3 regions of the Lactobacillus delbrueckii subsp. jakobsenii ZN7a-9 genome follow, and region 3 is predicted to be linked to each of the others. Evidence: predicted binding sites of a transcription regulator. Region 3 holds the regulator's gene; each other region holds the start of a gene.
What was found. The regulator HrcA, encoded in region 3, represses chaperone genes, less so after heat shock. The targets are predictions, from matches to a motif close to TTAGCACTCNNNNNNNNNGAGTGCTAA.
Positions count from the first base shown of each region.

Region 1: the regulator HrcA is predicted to act here: its motif matches at 6,435-6,461, upstream of LJ046_RS04390 (ATP-dependent Clp protease ATP-binding subunit).
Region 2: the regulator HrcA is predicted to act here: its motif matches at 4,333-4,359, upstream of groES (co-chaperone GroES).

Region 1 covers NZ_CP018218.1:840,636-848,672, forward strand. Annotated here, with positions in the region: gene LJ046_RS04370 (peptide chain release factor 3) at 1-1,561, shown strand, start outside; gene LJ046_RS04375 (hypothetical protein) at 1,662-1,850, opposite strand; gene LJ046_RS04380 (multicopper oxidase family protein) at 1,872-3,509, opposite strand; gene LJ046_RS04385 (DUF1827 family protein) at 3,800-4,078, opposite strand; gene LJ046_RS04390 (ATP-dependent Clp protease ATP-binding subunit) at 4,194-6,389, opposite strand; gene LJ046_RS04395 (protein YkzS) at 6,558-6,758, shown strand; gene LJ046_RS04400 (phosphocarrier protein HPr) at 6,865-7,131, shown strand; gene ptsP (phosphoenolpyruvate--protein phosphotransferase) at 7,131-8,037, shown strand, end outside.
Region 2 covers NZ_CP018218.1:1,731,133-1,739,169, reverse strand. Annotated here, with positions in the region: gene rimI (ribosomal protein S18-alanine N-acetyltransferase) at 1-237, shown strand, start outside; gene tsaD (tRNA (adenosine(37)-N6)-threonylcarbamoyltransferase complex transferase subunit TsaD) at 240-1,280, shown strand; gene LJ046_RS08805 (ABC-F family ATP-binding cassette domain-containing protein) at 1,347-3,263, opposite strand; gene LJ046_RS08800 (redox-sensing transcriptional repressor Rex) at 3,556-4,242, shown strand; gene groES (co-chaperone GroES) at 4,398-4,682, shown strand; gene groL (chaperonin GroEL) at 4,705-6,318, shown strand; gene mutS (DNA mismatch repair protein MutS) at 6,457-8,037, shown strand, end outside.
Region 3 covers NZ_CP018218.1:1,458,837-1,466,873, reverse strand. Annotated here, with positions in the region: gene LJ046_RS07505 (ribosome-binding factor A) at 1-124, shown strand, start outside; gene truB (tRNA pseudouridine(55) synthase TruB) at 175-1,071, shown strand; gene ribF (riboflavin biosynthesis protein RibF) at 1,086-2,027, shown strand; gene hrcA (heat-inducible transcriptional repressor HrcA) at 2,168-3,211, shown strand; gene grpE (nucleotide exchange factor GrpE) at 3,223-3,840, shown strand; gene dnaK (molecular chaperone DnaK) at 3,900-5,744, shown strand; gene dnaJ (molecular chaperone DnaJ) at 5,827-6,966, shown strand; gene lepA (translation elongation factor 4) at 7,088-8,037, shown strand, end outside.

The DNA of each region.
Region 1 (8,037 bases), 620 kb from region 3:
ACTTTTAGACAAAGTAAACAAGCGGCGGACTTTCGCAATCATTTCCCACCCCGACGCAGGTAAGACGACGATTACGGAACAAATGCTGCTCTTGGGTGGGGTGATCCGCAGCGCCGGGACCGTTAAGGCCCGCAAGACCGGGAACTACGCCACCAGTGACTGGATGGAAATCGAAAAGAAGCGTGGGATTTCCGTTACCTCATCCGTTATGCAGTTTGAATACCAGGGCAAGCGGATCAACATCCTGGACACCCCAGGCCACCAGGACTTCTCAGAAGACACCTACCGGACTTTGATGGCGGTTGACGCCGCGGTCATGGTTATCGACTCCGCCCGCGGGATCGAGCCGCAGACCAAGAAGCTCTTCAAGGTCGTGCGGCAAAGGGGAATCCCGGTCTTTACCTTCATGAACAAGCTGGACCGGGACGGCCGGGAACCCCTGGACCTGGTCGCTGAACTGGAAGAAGTCCTGGGCATTGAAGGTGTGGCCATGAACTGGCCGATCGGGATGGGGCAGAGCCTGCTGGGCCTTTACGACCTGGCCAACCAGCGGGTTGAACTCTACCACCCGGAAGAAGGGCAGGACCGCTTTATCGCTTTAGCAGACGGAAAGGCGCCAGCCGGCAGTCCTTTGGCCGATGACCCGCAGTTTGAAGAAACCTTGGGTGAAATCGAGCTTTTGGAAGGGGCCGGGGCCAGCTTTGACCGGGCAAAGGTTTTGGCCGGCCAGCAGACTCCAGTCTTCTTCGGGTCAGCCTTGACCAACTTCGGGGTAGAAACTTTCCTGGAACAATTTGTTGACCTGGCACCAGCGCCAGGCGAGCACGAAGTCAACGGGGATGAAGAACTGAAGCCAGATGATGACGAATTCTCCGGCTTCATCTTCAAGATCCAGGCCAACATGAACCCTCAGCACAGAGACCGGATTGCTTTTGTCCGGGTCTGCAGCGGGGAATTCAGCAAGGGCCTGGACGTAACCCTGGCCAGAACCGGCAAGCAGGTCCGCTTGAACAATGCCGTTGAATTTGAATCCAGTGCCCGGGTTCAGGTTTCTGAAGCCGTGGCCGGGGACATTGTCGGCCTCTACGACACTGGCAACTTCCAGATCGGGGACTCTATCTACGCTGGCAAGCGCAAGCTGGAATTCCCGCCGCTGCCGGAATTTACCCCGGAACTCTTCATGCGGGTTTCACCAAAGAACGTCATGAAGCAGAAGTCCTTCCACAAGGGGATGAACCAGCTGGTTCAAGAAGGGGCTGTCCAGCTCTACCGCAACTACCAGACCGACGACTACATTTTGGGGGCGGTTGGCCAGCTGCAGTTTGAAGTCTTCCAGTACCGGATGAAGAACGAATACAACTCTGAAGTTGAAATGACTTCCATTGGCCACCGGGTAGCCCGTTGGATCAACCCGGACCAGCTGGACCCGAAGATGTCTTCCAGCCGGAACCTCCTGGTCAAGGACCGCTTTGGCAATCCTCTCTTCCTCTTTGAGAACGCCTTTGCTGAACGCTGGTTCCACGACAAGTACCCGGATGTGGAATTGACGGAAAAGCTGTAATGCAAAGAAGCAAGTAAAAACAAATCAGCAAAAGAAGATAGCAAACAAGAAAAACGATGCCGCGAGGCATCGTTTTTTTGCGCATGATTGGTTTGACTGACTAGCATTCAGTCATTTCTGTTTTGCTCTTTGGCAAAAAGTAGTAAACGAGGTCAAGGACCGCTTGGGCAAACATTACCCCGGCCATCCAGTACATGGCCATCATCGTCTTGTCGGTAAAGGTGTAGAAGGCGACGATGCCGTACAGTAAGACCCATAAAATCTTCAAGTAAAGGTTGTTGTTCATCATAATTCTGATCCTACAAGTTTTTTAGTGGTGGCTGGCCCCGCTGGTCGCGTCGTGGTGGCCTTTATGACCTGCTCTTGAAGCGGCAGTAACGGCTTCGACCAAGCGGCGGCTGGTCGAAGCTTCAGCCGCGTGGAAGCAGGCACCCATGTCCATGTCTTCAACGTCCATCCCTGGCATAAAGACTTCGCCTGGTTCAACGCCCATTTCTTCTGCAAAGGCGTTGGTGATGGTTTCCATGTCCATCAGCTTGTAGGTCTTGTTCGGATCCTTCGGGTCAACGATTTGGATCTGGGCCATCATGCCGGCATCTTCGTGCTCGATGATGTGGCAGTGGTACATGAAGACCCCGGCGTTTTGGAAGTAGACCTTCAGGCGGACAGTTTCTCCTGGTCCGACTTCAATAGTGTCCTTGTAGACATTGATTTCGTTCGGGTTAGGCTTTTGCCCGTTGCGGGAAACAACCAGGAAGTGGGCCCCGTGGATGTGGAAGGGATGCAGCATCCCTGAAGCAGAGTTGTTGGTGTTGGTTACGTCCCAGTATTCAACTGAGTTCAAGGTCTGCTTCATGTCGATTCTTTCCATGGAGAAGCGGAGACCGTTGATCTTGTCGTGGTCGTCCATGGTTACGTGGCGGACTGGCGCTTCGCTGTTCACAGCCGGGTCGTCCGGAGTGAAGATGTTGAATGGCAGTTCACGGTCGTCTTTTTCAAAGGCGTGGATGCGGAATTCAACCAGCTTGAAGTCGTCAGTGTAGAGGCTGACAACGTCGCCTTCCTTGTAGCCGGCAAAGTCAACGATGACTTGTTGTCTTTCCCCTGGCCCGATCAAAAGCTTCTTAACGTCAATCGGGTGTCTGAGGAAGGAGTCGTCCCCGCCGATTTGTGTCATGGTCAAGTCGTTTTCAAAGTGCAGGCGCCATTCCCGGCGGTCAGACCCTCCCAAGAAGAGCAGGCGGACCTTTTGGGTCGTCACGTCAACGTAAGGACGGACCACGCCGTTGATCAAAGGCACTTCACCAAAGACCCCCATCGGGTCGTAGTCAGCCCGGTAGTCGAGCTGGTTGTCGTGGAAGGTCCGGTCTTGCAGGATGATCGGGAATTCGTCAACCCCGTAGTTCTTTGGAATCGGCAGGCGGGCTTCGTTGTCGTCAGTAACCACAACCCCCATGGCCAGGCCCATCCAGACCTGCATGGCCGTTGACGGACATGGGTGGGCGTGCAGCCAGGTCAGAGCGGCTGGCTGCTTGACCGTAAATTCGATGTTTTTTTCTTCGCCAGGGTATACTGGGGCGTGGCAGCCGCCGTCAGTAATTGGTCCCGGAACTTCCATGCCGTGCCAGTGGAATGAAGTGAGGACAGGCAGGCTGTTCTTCAAACGCACGTGGACTCTTTGCCCGGTCTTGACTACCAGGGTCTGGCCCAAAAGGGGAGCGTTGTAGCCCCAGGTCTTGGTCTTCTTGCCTGGCAGGATCTGGCTTTCGCCTTCCTGGGCCTCGATGGTGTAGTAGATGTCATTGCCGTCAACCTTGTCCGGCGCTAAAAGCGGGGGAACGGCCAAAGGCTGGGCCTCAACGCCAGCTGGAATGGTCAGCGGCTTGTAGCCCATGTGGCTCTTATCAAAGTCTTTTTCAGAATAAAAGTAATCCGGATAAACTGTCATGATCAGTGCCTCCTTATTTTTACTAAATCAACAGTTTAAAATTGCTGCTTTTTACACATTCACTTTCTTTTCTAAAAGCGCTTTCCAGCGCTCAAAGGAGATTATAGAACTATTTTTTATAAAAAAATTGACATAGGTCAATTTTGACAATTTTTTTGAAAAAAAGGCTGTTTTTCGCAAGTTAATCTGTAATTTTGCTAAAAAACAAGTATTTTTTGAATTTTGCTGAAAAGAATAAGGGAAGAAGATAGGGAAGAAAAAAAGAGCCCAGTGGGCTCTTTTTGCAGGGATTACTTGTCAACGTGGATTTCGACGACCCGGCGGTGCTTGTCAACCGTAAGCTGATAGCTGGTCTGGTCGGGAATCAGCCGCTTGATTACAAATTCGAGTTCTTCCTCGCGGATCTTGCGGTGGTGGTTTTCCAGAACGATCCCGATGGCGATTGGGCTTTCGGTATAAATTACGGTAGTGTTGCCTAAGGAGTAAACTTTCACATAGTTCACGCTCGTAGTATTTAGCTGACTGTGAACTAATTCGGCATAGCTATTAGTGACATCAATTAAGTGCATAAAACTTCACCCGTTTCTATTTGTCTCTGATATTCCCCTCACTTTCATTATAACGCATTCAAGAAAAAACAAGGATCCTTTTTGGATAATCCTTGTTTTTTCTGCTCAGAGATAGTTATTTTTCTTTGCTTGCTTCAGTGACTGGCAGGGCGGGAACTTCTTCGAAAATCGTGATTTCCCCGTCCTTTAAGTCCGCCACTAATTGCTTGGCCTCAGTGTGGTCCAGCTTGTAGTCGGCCACCTTGTCTTCAATTTCTTCCTGGATGACCCGGCGAAGCGGACGAGCGCCCATTTCCGGATCGTAGCCTTCCTCAACCAGCTTGTCTTTGGCCGCGTCGGTAACCTTGATGTGCAGGCCCTGGTCGCTGACCATGGCATTGGTCTTGTCCAAAAGGAGGTTGACGATCTGCAGGAGGTTGCCCTTGCTCAATGGGTGGAACTGGATGATGTCGTCAAATCGGTTCAGGAATTCCGGCTTGAAGTACTGGCTCATCACCTTGCGGGTTTCTTCAGCTTCATTCTTGTTGTTTTCTGCCGCGAAGCCTACGCTGGCCGTCTTGATTCCCTGGCCGGCGTTTGAGGTCATGATGATGATCGTGTCCTTGAAGGAAACAGTCCGCCCTTGTGAGTCGGTCAAGCGGCCGTCGTCAAGAATCTGCAAGAAGAGGTTCAAAACATCCGGATGGGCCTTTTCAACTTCGTCCAAAAGGATCAAGCTGTATGGGTTGTGGCGGACCCGTTCGGTCAATTGGCCGGCTTCTTCATAGCCGACATAGCCCGGGGCAGACCCAATCAATTTGGAGACGGAGTATTGCTCCATGAATTCGGACATGTCGAAGCGGATCATGGCGTCTTCGCTGCCGAACATCTTCAAGGCCAGCTGCTTGGCCAGCTCGGTCTTGCCGACCCCGGTCGGGCCAACAAAGAGGAAGGAGCCGATTGGCCGGCCGGACTTGTTGAAGCCGATCCGGTTTCTTCTGATGGCCCGGGCCACCTTGTCAACGGCCTCGTCCTGGCCGATAACCTTAGCCTTGAGGTCGCTGGCTAGGTTGATCAGCTGGTTTTCTTCTTGTGCCTGGATGTCGCCGACCGGGATGTTGGTCTTTTCTTCCACGATCTTGTCCATGACCTTGGCTGTAATGGTTGGGGTCTTGTCCGGGTCGACGTTTTGGTCCTTCAGCTTCTCGTATTTTTCGATCTGGTCGCGGTAGTAGGCAGCCTTTTCGTAGTCTTCGTTCTTCAAGGCATCCTGCTTGAGCTTCTCAGCCGCGTCGATTCTTTCCTGGATCTTTTCCTTATCGATGTAAGGGATGGTCAGGTTCATTCTTGACCCGGCTTCGTCCAGAAGGTCGATGGCCTTGTCTGGCAGGAAGCGGTCCTGGATGTAGCGGGCAGACAGCTTGACGGCGGCTTCGATGGCGTCGTCAGTGTATTTGACGTGGTGGTAGTCCTCGTAGCGCTTCTGGATCCCCTTGAGGATCTTGATTGTCTCGTCGATGCTTGGTTCCTTGACTTCAACTGGCTGGAAGCGCCGGGCCAGGGCGGAGTCCTTTTCGATTTCCCGGAATTCCTTGATAGTCGTAGCCCCGACTAACTGCAGCTCACCTCTGGCCAGAGCCGGCTTGATGATGTTGCCGGCGTCCATGCCGCCTTCAGAATTGCCGGCGCCGACGATTTCATGGATTTCGTCGATAAAGAGGATGATGTCCGGCTGGCTCTGCAGTTCCTTGATCAGCTGCTGCATTCTTTGCTCAAACTGGCCCCGGATCCCGGTCCCTTGGACCATGGAAACCATGTTGAGGGAGATGATCCGCTTGTTTTGTAACTTGGCTGGAACTGACCCGTCCACGATGTCCTGGGCCAGGCCTTCAACGACCGCGGTCTTGCCGACCCCGGCTTCCCCGATCAGGACTGGGTTGTTCTTGGTCCGCCGGTTGAGGATTTCAATTACCCGGGCGATTTCCCGGTCCCGGCCGATAACTGGGTCGATCTTGCCCTTCTTGGCCAGATCTGTTAAGTCGGTCCCGAACTGGTCAAGAAGGGACTGGCCGCCGCCATTGCCGCCGCGGCCCGGGGTCGGGCCGAATGGATTTTGGTTGTTGTAATGGTTTGCGCCATTTGACTGCCCGTTCAAAGCATTGAAGAGGTCGTCAAAGTCGCCGAAAAAGTTGTTATTATTCATTTGATTTCCTTGTTGATTCCTTAACTCTTGGTAGCATTGCTGACATAAGTCGATTTCATTGTTTTGGCCGTTGATCTTCGTGTAAAGATGTATCGAGGCCTGCCGTTGGTGGCAGTTTTGACACAACATGTTAAAGTACCGCCTTTCATCAAAGCTCTGACTAAATTATAGAGCTTAGCACTCTAATTAGTCAAGTGCTAAGACTCAGGGGAGAAAATAGCCAGCCTTTGAGACTTCTTCCTTTAATTTTGACAAAAAATTGCGCTAAAATAATGGACAGGAGGTTGTGACATTAATATGGACTATACTGATATTTTGGAGAAATTGGTCTCAGGCGACTTGCTGGAGTACCAGATCGACCCGCAGAAGGACCCGGAAGATGCGTTTGCTTTCCAGCAAAGCCTGCGCAATTACGGAAAAAACAAGAAAATCACCGGCCGTGCCGGCCGCGGCGGGGTTATTACCTATACTTCGATAGAGAATAAGCCTAAATATTAATGAAAACATTTACAATTAAGTTGTATTGACCTCGAAAACATGTTATTCTTTAAAAGAAACGGTACTTTGGTACCCAATTCTTGATTTTTAAAGGAGATAATTTACGATGGAAAAGAAAGAATTTCACATTATCGCTGAAACTGGTATTCACGCTCGTCCAGCTACCTTGTTGGTACAAGCTGCTTCAAAGTTTGGTTCAGACATCAACCTTGAATACAACGGTAAGTCAGTTAACCTTAAGTCAATCATGGGCGTAATGTCATTGGGTGTTGGCCAAGGTGCAGATGTAACTATCAGCGCTGAAGGCGATGACGAAAAGGAAGCTATCGCAGCTATTGCTGAAACTATGTCAAAAGAAGGTTTGGCTGAATAATGACTAAAACTTTGAGGGGCATCGCAGCCAGTGACGGCGTTGCTGTTGCTCCAGCCTACCTCCTGGTCGAACCGGACCTTTCTTTTGAAAAGAAGTCCGTTGCTGACGTGGAAGCTGAAGTAGCCCGCTTTGATAAGGCAGTTGCCGAATCACAAGCTGAATTGGAAAGCATCCGCAAGGTTGCCGCAGAAAGCTTGGGTGAAGAAGAAGCGCAAGTCTTTGACGCCCACTTGATGTTCCTGTCAGACCCTGAATTCACTGGCCAGATCAGCGCCAAGATCAAGAGCGACGCTGTCAACAGTGAAGCAGCTTTGGATGAAGTTGCCCAAAACTTCATCACTATCTTCCAAAGCATGACTGACAATGCCTACATGCAAGAACGTGCAGCTGACGTCCGCGACGTTTCAAAGCGGATCATGGCGCACTTGCTGGGCAAGGAACTGCCTAACTTGGCAAGCATCGACCACGAAGTAGTTCTGGTGGCTGAAGACTTGACGCCAAGTGACACGGCACAATTGAACAAGAAGTACGTTAAGGGCTTCGTAACTGACCTGGGCGGCCGGACTGCCCACTCAGCCATCATGGCCCGGTCTTTGGAAATCCCAGCTGTTGTCGGGACTGAAAAGATCACCACTTCTGTAGAAAACGGCCAAATGCTGATCGCTGACGGTTTGGATGGGGTGGCTATCGTTGAACCAAGCGAAGAACAAGTGGCTGACTACCGCAAGAAGGGCGACGACTTCGCTAAGCAAAAGGCTGAATGGCGGAAGTTGAAGGACGAACCATCAGTAACTGCTGACGGCAAGCACTTCACGATCGCTGCCAACATCGGTACTCCAGACGACCTGGCTGGCGTTTTGGAAAACGGTGCTGAAGCAGTCGGCTTGTTCAGAACTGAATTCTTGT
Region 2 (8,037 bases), 270 kb from region 3:
AAAGAGCAGGGGCAGGGGATCGGGAGCTACCTGGTTCAGACGGTTTTAGACTTGGCCAAGTCGGCTGACCTTAAAGCGGTCACCTTGGAAGTGCGGGTCGAAAACAAGAAGGCCCAAGAGCTCTACCGGCAGCTTGGCTTTGAAGACAATTTTGTCCACAAGAACTACTACGATAATGATGACCGTCCGGACAGCGACGGTTTGAACATGATCTGCCATCTAAGAAAGAAGAACTGACTGTGAAGGAAAAGAAAGACATTCGCGTTTTAGCTTTTGAAAGCTCCTGTGACGAGACTTCGACTGCCGTGGTCAAGAACGGGTCAGAGGTCGAAAGCCTGGTCGTGTCTACCCAAATCAAGAGCCATGCCCGTTTTGGCGGGGTTGTGCCGGAAGTGGCCAGCCGCCACCATATCGAAGTGATTACCCAGATTACCCGGGAAGCCCTGGAAGAAGCCAAGGTCAGCTGGGAAGATCTGGATGCCATCGCCGTAACCCACGGGCCAGGCCTGGTCGGAGCCCTTTTGATCGGGATCAACGCGGCCAAGGCGGCCTCCATGGCGACCGGCCTGCCTTTGATTGGGGTAGACCATATCATGGGCCACATTTCAGCTGCCCAGCTGGTTGAACCGGTTGAGTATCCGGCCTTGGCCCTGCAGGTTTCCGGCGGCCACACCGAAATTGTTGTGCTGAAAGACCCGACCCACTTTGAAATCGTGGGCGACACCCGCGATGACGCGGCCGGAGAAGCTTACGACAAGATTGGCCGGGTCCTGGGGGTCAACTACCCGGCCGGCAAGACGATCGACCAGTGGGCCCACCAGGGTAAGGATACTTTCGGCTTCCCTAGAGCCATGATCGATGAAGATAATTACGACTTCTCCTTCTCAGGCCTCAAGAGTGCCTTTATCAACACCTGCCATCATGCTGACCAATTGGGGCAGGAATTAGACAAGTATGACCTGGCGGCCAGCTTCCAGGCGGCCGTGGTGGACGTTTTGGCTGAAAAGACCATGCGGGCCATCCGGCAGTACCAGCCCAAGACCTTCATCATGGGGGGCGGGGTTGCCGCCAACCTGGGCTTAAGAGAGCGGATGAACAAGGAGATCGCTGCTTTGGAAAAGGCACCGAAGGTTATCCTGCCGCCGCTTAAGCTCTGCGGGGACAACGCGGCCATGATCGGGGCTGCCGCTTACAACCAGTACCTGGCCGGTAATTTTGCCGACTTGACCTTGGACGCGGACCCGTCAATGGAACTGCCTTACGCTGAGGATTACAAGTAAAAAGCAAGACGAAAATGCAACAAAAAAGCAAGTCCAGTAACGGACTTGCTTTTCCTTTGCCTAAAATTAAAATTCTTCCAAGGCCAAGGAGGCATCTTCCCAAGCCTGGCTAACTTGGCTGATCTTTTCCTGGACAGCGGTCAATTCTTCCTGGAGAGGCCCCAGCTTGCTGAAGTCGGCGGCGATTGCCGGGTCAGCCATTGCTTCCTGGATCTCTTGTTCTTTTGCTTCCAGCTCTTCCAGGTCCTTTTCTGCCTGGGCGACCTGCCGCTCCAGTTTCCGCTTTTCCGAGTCCCGCTTTTTCTGCTCCTGGTAGGAGAACTTGCTTTCGCTGACTGCCTTGACGACTGGCGCTTCCTGCGCGGCTGTTTCTTGAGCAGCGGCTTCTTCCTTGGCCTTTTCGTTCAAGTAGTAAGTGTAGTTGCCTTCATAGATTTTGGCCTGGCCGTCTTTAGCGACGACGATCTTGTTGGCCAGTTTGTTGATGAAGTAGCGGTCGTGGGAAACGAAGAGGAGGGTGCCGTCGTAATCGGCCAAAGCTTTTTCCAAAACTTCCTTGGCGTCCAGGTCCAAGTGGTTGGTCGGTTCGTCCATCAAAAGGAAGTTGTTGTGTTCCATGGACAAGACGGTCAGGGTCAAGCGGGCTCTTTGCCCCCCGGACAGCTGGCTGACCTGCTTGTCAATGTCCTTGGCCGTGAACAAAAAGCTGGCTAGGATGGACCGGATGTCCTTTTCGTTCATGTCTTTGTGCCGGTCCCAGATGGTATCGATCACGGTCTTAGAATAGTCTAATCCCTGCAGTTCCTGGTCATAGTAGCCGATATCCAGGCTGGCCCCGTACTTGATTGCCCCGCTCTTAACCGGCAGTTGTTTCATGACAGTCTTTAAAAGGGTGGACTTGCCGATCCCGTTTTGGCCAATGATGGCCACCCGGTCACCCTTATTGATCTGGAAGGAGATGTCCTTAAGCATGGTCTTGTCTGGATAGCCAACGGCCAGGTCCTTCAAGATCAAGACTTCCTTGCCTGACGGCCGGGCGCTGTCAAACTTGATCCGGACTTTTGACTTGTGCTTTGGCGGGTCGACCAGTTCCATCTTCTCCAGGGCCTTGCGCCGGCTTTGGGCCTGCTTGGTGGTGGAGGCGCGGACGATGTTCTTTTGGATGAACTCTTCTTCTCGCTTGATCTCTTCCTGCTGCTTTTCATAAGCGGCTTCTTGCTGCTGGTCGCGCAGTTCTCTTTGCGCCAGGTACTGGCTGTAGTTGCCCTTAAAGACAGTCAGTTCCCCATGCTGGAGTTCAAAAATCTGCGTAGCCAGGTGGTCTAAGAAGTACTGGTCGTGGGAAACCGTCAGGATGGCGCCAGGGTAGTTCTTAAGAAAGGCTTCCAGCCAGTCCAAAGTATCCAGGTCCAGGTAGTTGGTCGGTTCGTCCAAAAGCAGGAGCGGGGGCTTCTTTAAAAGGAGCTTGACGAAGCTGAGCCGGGTCTTTTCCCCGCCGGACAGGCTGGCAATCTGCTTGTTCCAGGTCGCTTCCGGGAAGTTGAAGCCGTTGAGCATGCTCTTGATTTCGGCCTGGTAGGTATAGCCGCCGGCTTGTTCAAAATTATACTGGGCCTGGTCCAGGCGGCGCAGAAGCTCTTCGTCTTCCGGATGGTCGGCGATGGCGTACTGCAGCTTCTCCAGCTGCTGGCCCTGGTCGATCAAGGGCTGGAAGACCGTCAGCATCTCTTCCCAGATCGACTTCTCTTCGTCAAAGTCGTGCTCCTGGGCGATGTAGCCAATCTCGATCCCCTTGTTGACGGTAAATTCCCCCTGGCTGGCTTCCTGGCGGCCGGTCATGATCTTTAAAAGGGTCGTTTTCCCGGCCCCGTTTGGCCCGACCAGGCCGATCCGGGCATTGTTCTCAATTGAAAAGTTTACCTTGCTGAATATAGGAGCAGCTCCGAAGCGTTGCTCCAAATTGTGTCCTTGTGCTATTATCATATTTCTTCACCTTGAAACATTGTACCATGCAAAAGGCTTGCCTGCCGCCAGCCAGGCTGATTTTCCCTTTCTTTTCCGCTTCTTTTTTCCCTCCTTTTATTTTTCCTTTTTCTTTAAAGAAAATGCCGGAAGCGCTGATCTCTTAATCAATTTGTGAAAAAGTTCAATAAAAAGGATTATACGGCAAATATTGTGAAAATACGACTTGCCAAGGACTGGTAAAAATGGGTATCATAGTAGAAGATTGATTAGAGATTCACATTCACAAAATAAAAACTGGAGGCATCTTTTTATGAACAACAAATTTAGAATTCCCAAGGCTACTGCCAAAAGATTGCCGCTATATTACCGCTACTTGCTGCTTTTGAATGATGAAGGCAAAGACAAGGTTTCTTCAACTGAACTGGCGGAAGCCGTTCAAGTCGACAGCGCTTCAATCCGCCGGGACTTTTCTTACTTCGGTGCCCTGGGCAAGCGGGGTTACGGCTATGACGTCAAGAACCTGCTCAGCTTCTTTAAGAAGATCCTCAACCAGGACACTTTGACCAATGTTGCCCTGGTCGGGGTCGGCAACCTGGGTCATGCCCTTTTGAACTACAACTTCAAGCGCAGCAACAATATCAGAATTTCCTGCGCCTTCGACATCAACCCGGAAATCACCGGCAAGATCACCCAGGGGGTCCCGGTTTACTCAATGGATGAAATGAAGCAGCAGATCGCTGACCAGCAGATCCGGATCGCTATCTTGACCGTTCCCCAGGCGACGGCCCAGAAGACGGCTGATGAAATGATCGAAGCCGGGATCAAGGGGATCATGAACTTTACCCCGATCCGCCTGTCCGCCCCAAACGGGGTCCGGATCCAAAACGTCGACCTGGCTACCGAATTGCAGACTTTGATCTACTTCCTTGACTCTGACGAAATGATCAAAAAGCAGCTGGAAGAGCGGAAAAAGGCCATGAACAACACGAATAAATAAGGAAAACAGCACTTTTTAGCACTCTCGACTAAAAAGTGCTATTTTTCTCTTGCCTTTTTGGAAAAAAGGTATTATTATCATAGTTGTAAGTTAGCACTTGATCAAGATGAGTGCTAAAGAATTTCTAAAGACAATTAATTTTAGGAGGGAATAACGTGTTACAACCAATTGGAGATCGCGTGATCGTTGAAGTTAAAGAAGTTGAAGAACAAACTGTTGGTGGTATCGTACTTGCTTCCAACGCTAAGGAAAAGCCAACCCAAGGCAAGGTTGTTGCCGTAGGCGGCGGCCTGTACGCGGAAGATGGTAGCAAGCTTCCTATGACCGTCCAAGAGGGCGATGAAGTTTTATACGATAAGTATTCTGGCACTAAGGTCAAGTACGAAGGCAAGGAATACTTAGTCCTTCATGAAAAAGACATTTTGGCAATTATTAAGTAATTTAAGGAGGGTGAATTAAAAAATGGCAAAAGACATCAAGTTTTCAGAAGACGCAAGACGTTCACTTTTAAACGGGGTTAACAAGCTGGCCAACACGGTCAAGACGACCTTGGGGCCTAAGGGCAGAAACGTTGTTTTGGAACAAAGCTACGGCGCCCCAACGATTACCAACGACGGCGTGACTATCGCCAAGGCAATTGAACTGGAAGACCACTACGAAAACATGGGGGCCAAGCTGGTTGCTGAAGCTGCTTCAAAGACCAACGACATCGCTGGTGATGGTACGACCACGGCCACTGTTTTGACCCAAGCCATCGTGCAAGAAGGGATGAAGAACGTGGTTGCCGGGGCTAACCCAGTTGGCATTCGCCGCGGGATTGAAAAGGCCACCCAAGCAGCCGTTGACCAATTGCACAAGAACAGCCACGAAGTTTCCAGCCGGGACCAAATTGCCCAAGTTGCTTCAATCTCAAGTGCTTCAAAGGAAATCGGCGACTTGATCGCTGAAGCCATGGAAAAGGTCGGCAAGGACGGTGTTATCACCATTGAAGACTCCCGCGGGATCGAAACTGAACTGAGCGTGGTTGAAGGGATGCAATTCGACCGCGGCTACCTGTCCCAATACATGGTAACGGACAACGACAAGATGGAAGCTGACTTGGAAAACCCATACATCTTGATCACTGACAAGAAGATTTCCAACATCCAGGACATTTTGCCAATGTTGCAGGAAATCGTGCAACAAGGCCGCTCACTCCTAATCATCGCTGATGACGTGACTGGCGAAGCTTTGCCAACTCTTGTTTTGAACAAGATCCGCGGTACCTTCAACGTTGTTGCTGTTAAGGCTCCTGGCTTTGGTGACCGCCGCAAGGAACAACTGGCTGACATCGCTGCTTTGACTGGCGGTACGGTAATCTCTGAAGACCTGGGCCTGGAACTCAAGGACACCCAGCTCAGCCAATTGGGTCAAGCTCGCCGGGTAACTATCACCAAGGACTCAACTACTATCGTTGACGGCTCTGGCGCTAAGGAAGCCATCCAAGAACGGGTTGACACCATCAGAAAGCAAATCGAAGACACTTCTTCTGACTTCGACAAGAAGAAGCTGCAAGAACGTCTGGCCAAGCTGACTGGCGGCGTAGCCGTAATCCACGTCGGTGCTGCTACTGAAACTGAACTCAAGGAACGCCGCTACCGGGTAGAAGACGCCTTGAACGCTACCCGTGCCGCTGTTGAAGAAGGCTACGTAGCTGGTGGTGGTACTGCTTTGGTTAACGTTGAAGAAGCTGTTAAGGCAATCAAGGGTGACACTGCTGACGAACAAACCGGGATCAACATCGTGGCCCGTGCCTTGACTGCCCCAGTTCGCCAAATCGCTGAAAACGCCGGCCAAGAAGGCTCAGTCGTTGTTGACCACCTGCGCAAGGTTGACCCGGAAGTCGGCTACAACGCTGCTGAAGACAAGTACGTCAACATGATTGACGAAGGGATCATCGACCCAACCAAGGTGACCCGGTCAGCCCTGCAAAATGCCGCTTCAATCGCCGGCCTCTTGCTGACCACTGAAGCAGTTGTGGCAGAAATTCCGGAAGACAAGCCAGAAGCTGCTCCAGCTCAACCAGGCATGATGTAAAATACTGAAAATTAACACACACAAGAATTACTGTAAGAAGGGTCCAGCTTTGGCTGGGCTCTTTTTGCGTGCAGACAAGGCAAGCAGGCCGGCGAAATGCTGTATAATTGAAAGCATACGATAAGCGAGGGAGTTTTTATGCCAAGAAAAGCCACGACTCCAATGATGGAGCAATATTACCAGATTAAAGACCAGTACCCGGATGCCTTTCTCTTCTACCGGGTGGGAGATTTTTACGAACTCTATGAAGACGATGCCATCAAGGGATCACAGATTTTAGAGTTGACCCTGACTCACCGGTCAAATAAGTCGGAAAACCCGATTCCCATGGCCGGGGTGCCCCACATGGCGGTTGATTCTTATGTCAACACTTTAGTGGAAAAAGGCTACAAGGTGGCCATCTGCGAGCAATTGGAAGACCCGAAGAAGGCCAAGGGGATGGTCAAGCGGGGGATCATCCAGCTGGTTACTCCCGGCACCAAGATGGCCCAGGGGCCAGACGACAGCCAGGAAAGCAACTACCTGACCAGCGTGGTTGAAAAGGCTGGCGGCTATGGTCTGGCTTACAGCGACCTGTCGACCGGGGAGATTTTTGCCACCCACGTCAAGCACTACGCCGAGGTGGTCAACGAGCTCCTGTCTTTGAGAACCCGGGAAGTCGTTTTTGCTGGCAACCTTAGCGCCAGCGACCGGGACAGACTGCAAAAGGCCAACATCACCGTGTCTGAACCGGCAGAACTGGAAGGCGAGCATGCGGAAATTTCCTATGTCCAGCAGAAACTGACTGACTCTATGGAAAAAGCCGCCGTCCGCCAGCTGGTCGTTTACCTTTTGGCCACGCAGAAGCGGAGCCTAGCTCACCTGCAAGTGGCGGAAAGCTTTGAAATCGGCCAGTATTTACAGATGGCCAACACTGTCCAGCGGAATCTGGAACTGACCCAGTCAGCCACGACTGGCAGGAAGCAGGGCTCTTTATTCTGGGTTTTGGACAAGACCACCACGGCTATGGGGGGCCGGCTTTTAAAGCAGTGGCTGAGCCGGCCGCTCTTGTCTTTAGACCGGATTAAGCAGCGCCAGCAGATGGTGCAAGCCCTGTTGGACGACTACTTTACCAGGGAAAATATCGTTGACTCCTTGAAGGGAGTCTATGACCTGGAACGGTTGAGCGGCCGGGTGGCTTTTGGCAATGTCAACCCCCGTGAGCTCTTGCAACTGGCGAAAAGCCTCGAGGCGACCAAGCTGATCATCCAGGCCCTGGCCGAATCGGGCAATCCAGACCTGGAAAAATACGGGCAGGGGATCGACCCGCAAAGTGAACTTGCTGAGAGTATCACTAACTGCTTAGTTGACCAGCCGCCGATTTCGGCTAAAGACGGCGGCATTATCCGGGCCGGGGTCAGCGAGGACCTGGACAAGTACAGAGAAGCCATGAATGGCGGGAAAAAGTGGCTGGCCCAGATGGAAATGGAAGAGCGGCAGAGAACCGGGATCGACAATCTGAAGATCGGCTACAACCGGGTCTTTGGCTACTTCATCCAAGTCAGCAAGGGGAATGTCGCTAAAGTGCCCCAGGACCGCTACACCAGAAAGCAGACCCTGACCAATGCTGAGCGCTACATTACCCCGGAATTAAAGGAACACGAAAACTTGATTCTGGAAGCTGAGAGCCGGTCAACTGACCTGGAATACGAGCTCTTCAGCCAGCTGAGAGAGGCTGTC
Region 3 (8,037 bases):
GAGCTTGACCATGTACAAGGTTCCGGAACTGATTTTCAAGCGGGACCAGTCCGTGATCTACGGCAGCAAGATCGACCGTTTGCTTGCTGACTTGAAGAAGCAGGAACAAGATCGCCAAAACTAGTAAAAAGCGCCTTCGGGCGCTTTTTTTCGTTTATAGAAGAGGAGAAAAAGATGTTCAATGGAATTATCGTAATCGACAAGGCAGCAGGGATGACTAGCGGGGATGTGGTTTATAAGCTGCGCCGACTCTTAAAGCAAAAAAAGATCGGCCATGCCGGAACTCTGGACCCGGAAGTCACCGGAGTTTTGCCAATTGCTTTGGGTCAGGCAACCAAACTTATCGAGCTGATGCATGAGCGGCCAAAGGCTTATGTTGGTGAAGGGATGCTGGGCCTGGCCACGGACTCTTATGACCTGGAGGGGAAGATTTTGGCGGAAAGAGCCTTGTCTCAGCCAGTCAGTGACCAGGCTATCAAAGCAGCAATGGAAAAGTTTACCGGGGAAATCGTCCAGCAGCCGCCGATTTATTCTGCCGTCAGGGTAAATGGCAAGCGGCTCTACGAATACGCCAGAGAAGGGATCCCAGTTGAGCGGCCCAAGCGGACTGTCCAGGTTTTCCGCTACGACTTGACGGCGCCAAGTCAGTTCGACCCAGAGAAGGGCCGGCAGACTTTTACTTATGAAGTTGAATGCTCTAAGGGGACCTATGTCCGCAGCCTGGTTAACGACTTAGGCGAAGAACTGGGCCTGCCGGCAGTGATGACCAAACTGCGGCGGACGGCCAGTTCTGGTTACAAGCTACAAGACGCGGTTACTTTGGAAGAACTGGCGGATAATTTGAACCACGCTAAAGATTATATTCAGCCAATCGACAGCTTTTTCGCTGACTACCAGCAAGTTGATTTAGATGCCGACTTATGGCAGCAGGTTAAAAACGGGGCCTGGATCAAACTCCCTCTTAATGCAGACAAGGTCGCTTTGCGGTATAATAAAACAGTTAAAGCGATTTACCGGGCCAAGGGACAAGGTCTTTACTGTCCGGACTTAATGCTTTTAAGTAATGAGTAATTGAGGGATTAAGTTTGAAAGTGATAAATCTAAGCTATCCGTTCAAGAAAGAGCTGACGGCCGGCAAGGTTGTGCTGGCCCTGGGCTTTTTTGATGGAGTTCATATCGGCCACCAGAAGTTGATCAAGGAAGCCAAGATAATTGCAGTTGAGAAGGATCTACCATTGATGGTGCTGACCTTTGACCGCCACCCCAAGGAGGTCTATGCCGGAGTTAAGGACTTTGAGTACTTGAACACACCGGAGGAAAAGGCCTACGAAATGTCCAAGATCGGGGTCGACTACCTGGTGATTCTCAAGTTTACGCCGGAGTTCAGCCACCTGGCTCCCCAGGCATTCGTTGATGAGATCATCATGGGCCTGAAAGCAGACACGGTGGTAGCCGGCTTTGACTACAGCTACGGCCCAAAGGACGTGGCCAATATGGAAAATCTGCCGGCCTTTGCCAAGGGCCGCTTTGACATCAAGGTGGTTCCAAAGCAGATCTTTGCCGGGAAAAAAATCGGTTCAACTGAAATCCGCCAGGCTGTTAAAAGCGGCAATCTCCGCTTGGCCACAGAACTTCTGGGCCACCCGTATTTGACTAGTGGCAAGGTCGTCCACGGCTTCAGAAACGGCCACAAGCTGGGCTTCCCAACCGCGAATTTGGAGCTGGACTGGCCAAAAGTTTTGCCGAAAATCGGAGTCTACGCGACCATGACCCAAGTAGGGGACAGATGGTACCAGTCAATGACCAGTGTCGGCTACAATGTCACTTTCAATGATGAGAAGAAGATTTACATCGAATCCAACATCTTTGATTTTGACCAGGACATTTACGGCCAGCAAATCACCATCGCCTGGTACAAATACTTGCGCGGGGAAGAAAAGTTTGCCGACATGGCGGCTTTAAGCGAGCAGCTGAAGCTGGACCAAGTAGCTAGTGAAAACTATTTTAGTTCACTGATTGAGCAGTAATAAGAACGGCCTTTTAAGCAAGACCGTTTTTTTGCGGGATTTTTTAGCATTCTCCTTGACTAACTGCTAATTTCTTGCTAATCTATGCCATGTTAGCACATGAAAGTTGTGAGTGCTAAAAGTGAGGACGATGTTATGTTATGTTGACCGAACGTCAAGAACTTATTCTAAAGACAATTATTCAAGACTTTACCAAGACGCATGAGCCGGTTGGCTCAAAGACAGTCATGAATCAATTACCGATTAAAGTGTCCAGCGCGACAATCCGCAACGAGATGGCGGTTCTGGAAGAGCATAGCTTGATTGAAAAGACCCACTCCTCCAGTGGCCGGATGCCATCGACTGAGGGCTATCGCTATTACCTGGACAATTTGGTGCAGCCGCTGCAACTGCCGGAAGAAATGTACAATCAAATTGGCTACCAGTTTGACCAGCCGTTCAACCAAGTGGACGAAATTATCAAGGAAGCCGCCAAGATCCTGTCAGACTTGACTGACTACACGGCCTTTGCAGAAGGGCCGGAAGCCAAGAATGTCAGCGTCACTGGCTTCAGAATCGTGCCCCTGGCTCCCCGGCAGGTCATGGCTATTCTGGTAACCAGCGATGGCAGCGTCAAGAACCAGATCTACGCCTTGCCGCGGCACATCTCAGGGGATGAAATTGAACAGGTGGTTCGCTTGATCAATGACCAGCTGGTTGGCAAGAATTTAAGCGAAATCAACAAGCAGACCTTTGATCAGCTGTCCAGCAGCCAGATCGTGGGCAAGAATGCCCCGGAATTTCTGGAATTTCTGGAAGCTGTCATTAAGGACGCGGAAAGCGAGCAGATGTATGTTGACGGTCAGCTGAACCTGCTCAACAATACTGAAATCAGCGATTTAAAAGCTATCAAGTCGCTATATGAACTGATCAATTCCAGCTCTCTGGCTGGAGAACTGATCGAGCTGAGCGACAGTCCTAGCCATTACCCTGTCCATGTCCGCTTAGGAGCGGAACTAGAGAACGACCTGCTGAAGGATTTCAGCCTGGTAACGGCTGAATATAGCGTTGGCCGCTACGGGCGGGGGACGATCTCCCTACTGGGGCCGAGACACATGCCTTACTCGGAAATGATCGGATTGATGGAATACTTCCGCCAGGAACTGGCCCGCAAGTTGTTAGATTACTATGGCAGATTTAAATAAGGAGGTTTGTCGTGAGCAAAGAAGAATTTCCAATTGAGAAAGATTTGCCGCAAGAAGACCAGGAAAAGCAAGCCAAGTCAGCTGAAGCTGACAAGGCCGGCGTAAAAGATGACAAAAAGGTAAAAGATGACAAAGAAGAAGCAGCCAAGCCAGCTGATGTAGAACTGGATCAGCTCAAGGCTGAAGTTGCCGCTTTGACCCAGAAGAACAAGGATCTGGAAGACAAGTACTTGCGCAGCCAAGCTGAGATTCAAAACGCCCAGCGCCGCTACAGCAAGGAAAGAGCCAACCTGGTCAAGTACGAGTCCCAACGTCTGGGCAAGGATATCCTGTCCAGCGTGGACAACTTGGAAAGGGCTCTGCAGGTCAAGGCCGACGACGAGGCTTCCAGACAGCTGAAGAAGGGGATCGAAATGACCCTGGAAGGCCTGGTCAGAGCCTTGAAGGACAACGGCATTGAAGAAATCAAGGCTGACGGCGAAAAGTTTGATCCGACATTGCACCAGGCGGTCCAAAGCGTACCAGCTGAAAATGATGATCAAAAAGGCCATGTCGTTCAGGTCTTGCAAAAGGGTTACGTCTACAAGGATCGTGTCCTGCGGCCAGCCATGGTTGTCGTTGCCCAGTAAGGCAATTTTTTAACAAAGCAATAAACAAGCAAAAATAAATCAAAGGAGATAAAAAGACAATGTCTAAAGTTATTGGGATTGACTTAGGTACCACCAACTCAGTAGTTGCAGTTTTGGAAGGCAAGGAACCAAAGATTATTACCAACCCGGAAGGCGCTAGAACTACCCCTTCAGTAGTTGCCTTCAAAGACGGCGAAATTCAAGTCGGTGAAATTGCCAAGCGGCAAGCCATCACCAACCCGAACACCATTGTTTCCATCAAGCGACACATGGGCGAAAGTGACTACAAGGTTAAGGTTGGCGACAAGGCTTACACCCCACAGGAAATTTCAGCCATGATCCTGCAATACATCAAGAAGTTCTCAGAAGACTACCTTGGTGAACCAGTTACTGACGCGGTTATCACTGTTCCAGCCTACTTCAACGACGCGCAACGGCAAGCAACCAAGGACGCCGGCAAGATCGCGGGCTTGAACGTGCAACGGATCATCAACGAACCAACTGCTTCAGCCCTGGCCTACGGCTTGGACAAGGATGAAGACGACGAAACTGTTCTGGTTTACGACCTTGGTGGTGGTACTTTCGACGTTTCCGTCCTGCAATTAGGTGACGGCGTCTTCCAAGTTCTGTCAACCAACGGTGACACTCACCTGGGTGGGGATGACTTTGACAACAAGATCATCGACTGGCTGGTTGATGGTTTCAAGCAAGAAAACGGCGTTGACTTGTCCAAGGACAAGATGGCAATGCAACGTTTGAAGGACGCGGCTGAAAAGGCCAAGAAGGACTTGTCAGGCGTATCTTCAACCCACATCTCCCTTCCATTTATCTCTGCTGGTGAAGCAGGTCCTCTGCACTTGGAAGCAGACCTTACCCGGGCTAAGTTCAACGAACTGACTGACGACTTAGTGCAAAGAACCAAGATCCCATTTGACAACGCCCTGCGTGACGCTGGCCTGTCAGTTGGCGACATCGACAAGGTTATCTTGAACGGTGGTTCAACCCGGATTCCAGCAATTCAAGAAGCTGTAAAGCAATGGGCCGGCAAGGAACCAGACCACTCAATCAACCCAGACGAAGCCGTTGCTTTGGGTGCCGCAATCCAAGGCGGGGTTATCTCCGGTGACGTTAAGGACATCGTTTTGCTTGACGTTACTCCGCTTTCCCTGGGTATCGAAACCATGGGCGGGGTCTTCACCAAGCTGATCGACAGAAACACCACTATCCCAACTTCCAAGAGCCAAATCTTCTCAACTGCCGCTGACAACCAATCAGCTGTTGACATCCACGTTTTGCAAGGTGAACGGCCAATGGCAGCTGACAACAAGACTTTGGGCCGCTTCCAACTGACTGACATTCCAGCTGCTCCACGTGGCGTGCCACAAATCCAAGTTACCTTCGACATCGACAAGAACGGTATCGTTAACGTTTCAGCCAAGGACATGGGGACTGGCAAGGAACAAAAGATCACCATCCAATCAGCTTCCGGCCTGTCAGACGAAGAAATCGAAAGAATGAAGAAGGAAGCTGAAGAACACGCTGAAGAAGATGCCAAGAAGAAGGAAGAAGTTGACCTCAGAAACGAAGTTGACGGCTTGATCTTCCAAACCGAAAAGACTTTGAAGGAAGTTGACGGTAAACTCGCAGACAGCGACATTCAACCAGTTAAGGATGCCCTGGAAGACCTGAAGAAGGCCCAAAAGGACAACAACCTGGACGAAATGAAGGAAAAGAAGGACGCTTTGAGCAAGGTTGCCCAAGACCTGGCTGTCAAGCTCTACCAGCAAAACGCCCAAAACCAGCAAGGTCAAGGCGGTCAAGCAGGCCCAACTGACGATGGTTCAAATGGCGCAAACGGCGACACGGTTGACGGCGACTTCACCAAGGTAGACCCAGACAAGTAAAGCGACTATAATCAAACAAAAGGAGAAGAACTGCTTGATGTAGTTCTTCTCCTTTGTTAGTAAAAGGAGCAATAATAAACAAATGGCAGCAAACCGTGACTATTATGACGTCTTAGGCGTGAGCCGGGATGCCAGTGACGCAGAAATCAGCAAGGCCTACCGGAAGTTGGCCAAGAAGTATCACCCGGACTTAAACCACGAAGCAGGGGCAGAAGAAAAGTACAAGGAAGTCAACGAAGCTTACGAAGTGCTGCATGACCCGCAGAAGCGGCAGCAGTATGACCAATTTGGCCAGGCTGGCATGAACGGCCAGGGCGGCTTTGGCGGCCAGTATGGGGGCCAGGGCTTTGGCGGAGCTGATTTTGGTGACTTTGGTGACATTTTTAGCAGCTTCTTTGGCGGCGGTGCCCGCCAGCAGGTAGACCCGACCGCTCCGCAGCGGGGGGCTGACCTGGACTACACCATGACGATCGACTTTATGGATGCCATCAAGGGCAAGACCACTGAAATCAGCTACAGCCGGTCAACCACCTGTGAAGTCTGCAAGGGTTCCGGGGCTGAAAAGGGTACCCACCCGATCACCTGCGACAAGTGCGGGGGCAGCGGCATGATGACCATTACGCAAAGAAGCGTTTTGGGCATAATCCAGCGGCAGACGACCTGTGACAAGTGCGGGGGCAGCGGGGTCATCATCCAGCATCCATGCCAGAATTGCCACGGCAAGGGGGTCAAGACCCAGAAGCAGACCCTGCAGGTTAAGGTGCCAGCCGGCATCGACAGCGGCCAGCGGATCCGCCTGGCCGGCCAAGGCGAAGCCGGCAAGAACGGTGGCCCATACGGGGACCTGTACATCGTCTTCCGGGTGCGGCCAAGCAAGGACTTCACCAGACGTGGCCAGACCATCTACACGACCGTGCCGATTTCCTTTGCCCAGGCAACCTTGGGTGACGAGATCAACGTTAAGACAGTTTACGGCGACACGAAACTGAAAATTCCGGCCGGCACCCAGCCAAACCAGAAGTTTACTTTAAAGGGAAAGGGTGTTCCAAGCCTGAGCGGCGGCAGCACTGGTGACCAGGTAACCACGGTTGAGATCGTGATTCCGAAGTCCATCAATGAGGCTCAGCGCAAGGCCCTGCTGGAATTCGTCAAGGCCAGCGGTGGCTCCATTGCCCCTCAGGAAAAAGGCTTCTTTGAACGCTTGAAGGAGAAGCTGAGCTAAATTTTTAAGCAAATTAAGTAGGCAGTCTGCAAGGACTGCCTTTTTTGATAACTGGGAAAAGACAAATGCTTTGTTTTCGGGTATAATTGTTTAGTACTTTAGTAAGGATGCGAGAAAATATATGGACTTAGAAAAATTAAAAGACTACCAAAAGCACATCCGCAATTTTTCAATCGTGGCCCACGTTGACCACGGCAAATCAACGATTGCCGACCGAATTCTGGAACTGACGGACACGGTTTCCAAGCGGCAGCTGAAAAATCAAATGCTGGATGATATGCCCCTTGAACGGCAGCGGGGGATCACCATCAAGATGAACTCGGTGCAGGTCAAGTATCACGCCAATGACGGGGAAGACTACATTTTCCACTTGATCGACACCCCTGGCCACGTCGACTTCTCCTATGAAGTTTCCCGGTCCCTGGCTGCCTGTGAAGGGGCTGTCCTGGTCGTTGACGCCTCCCAGGGTGTCCAGGCCCAGACCCTGTCCAACACTTACCTGGCTTTGGAAAACGACCTGGAAATCCTGCCTGTTTTAAACAAGATCGACCTGCCAAGCGCCGACCCGGACATGGCCAAGAGCGAAATCGGCGACATGCTGGGCTTAGACGCCAGCGACGCCGTGGAAGTTTCCGGCAAGACCGGGGCAGGGATTCCGGAACTTTTGGAAAGAATCGTGACCGACATCCCAGCGCCGACTGGGGACTTGACCAAGCCCCTCAAGGCCTTGATCTTTGACTCCAAGTATGATGACTACCGGGGTGTGGTCATGTCAGTCAGAATTGAAGAAGGCACGGTTAAGCCAGGCGACGAAATCATGATCATGAACACCGGCAAAAAGTATGAAGTAACCGAAGTCGGCGTTTCCAGCCCCCACCCGGTTAAAGAAGACATCTTGATTGCCGGGGACGTTGGCTATATTACTGCCAACATCAAGTCTGTCCGGGAAACCCGGGTCGGGGATACCATCACTAGCGCTGAAAACCCGACGGCAGAAGCTTTGCCAGGCTACCGGCAGATTCCGCCAATGGTCTACTCTGGTATGTATCCAACCGACAACCGGGACTATGA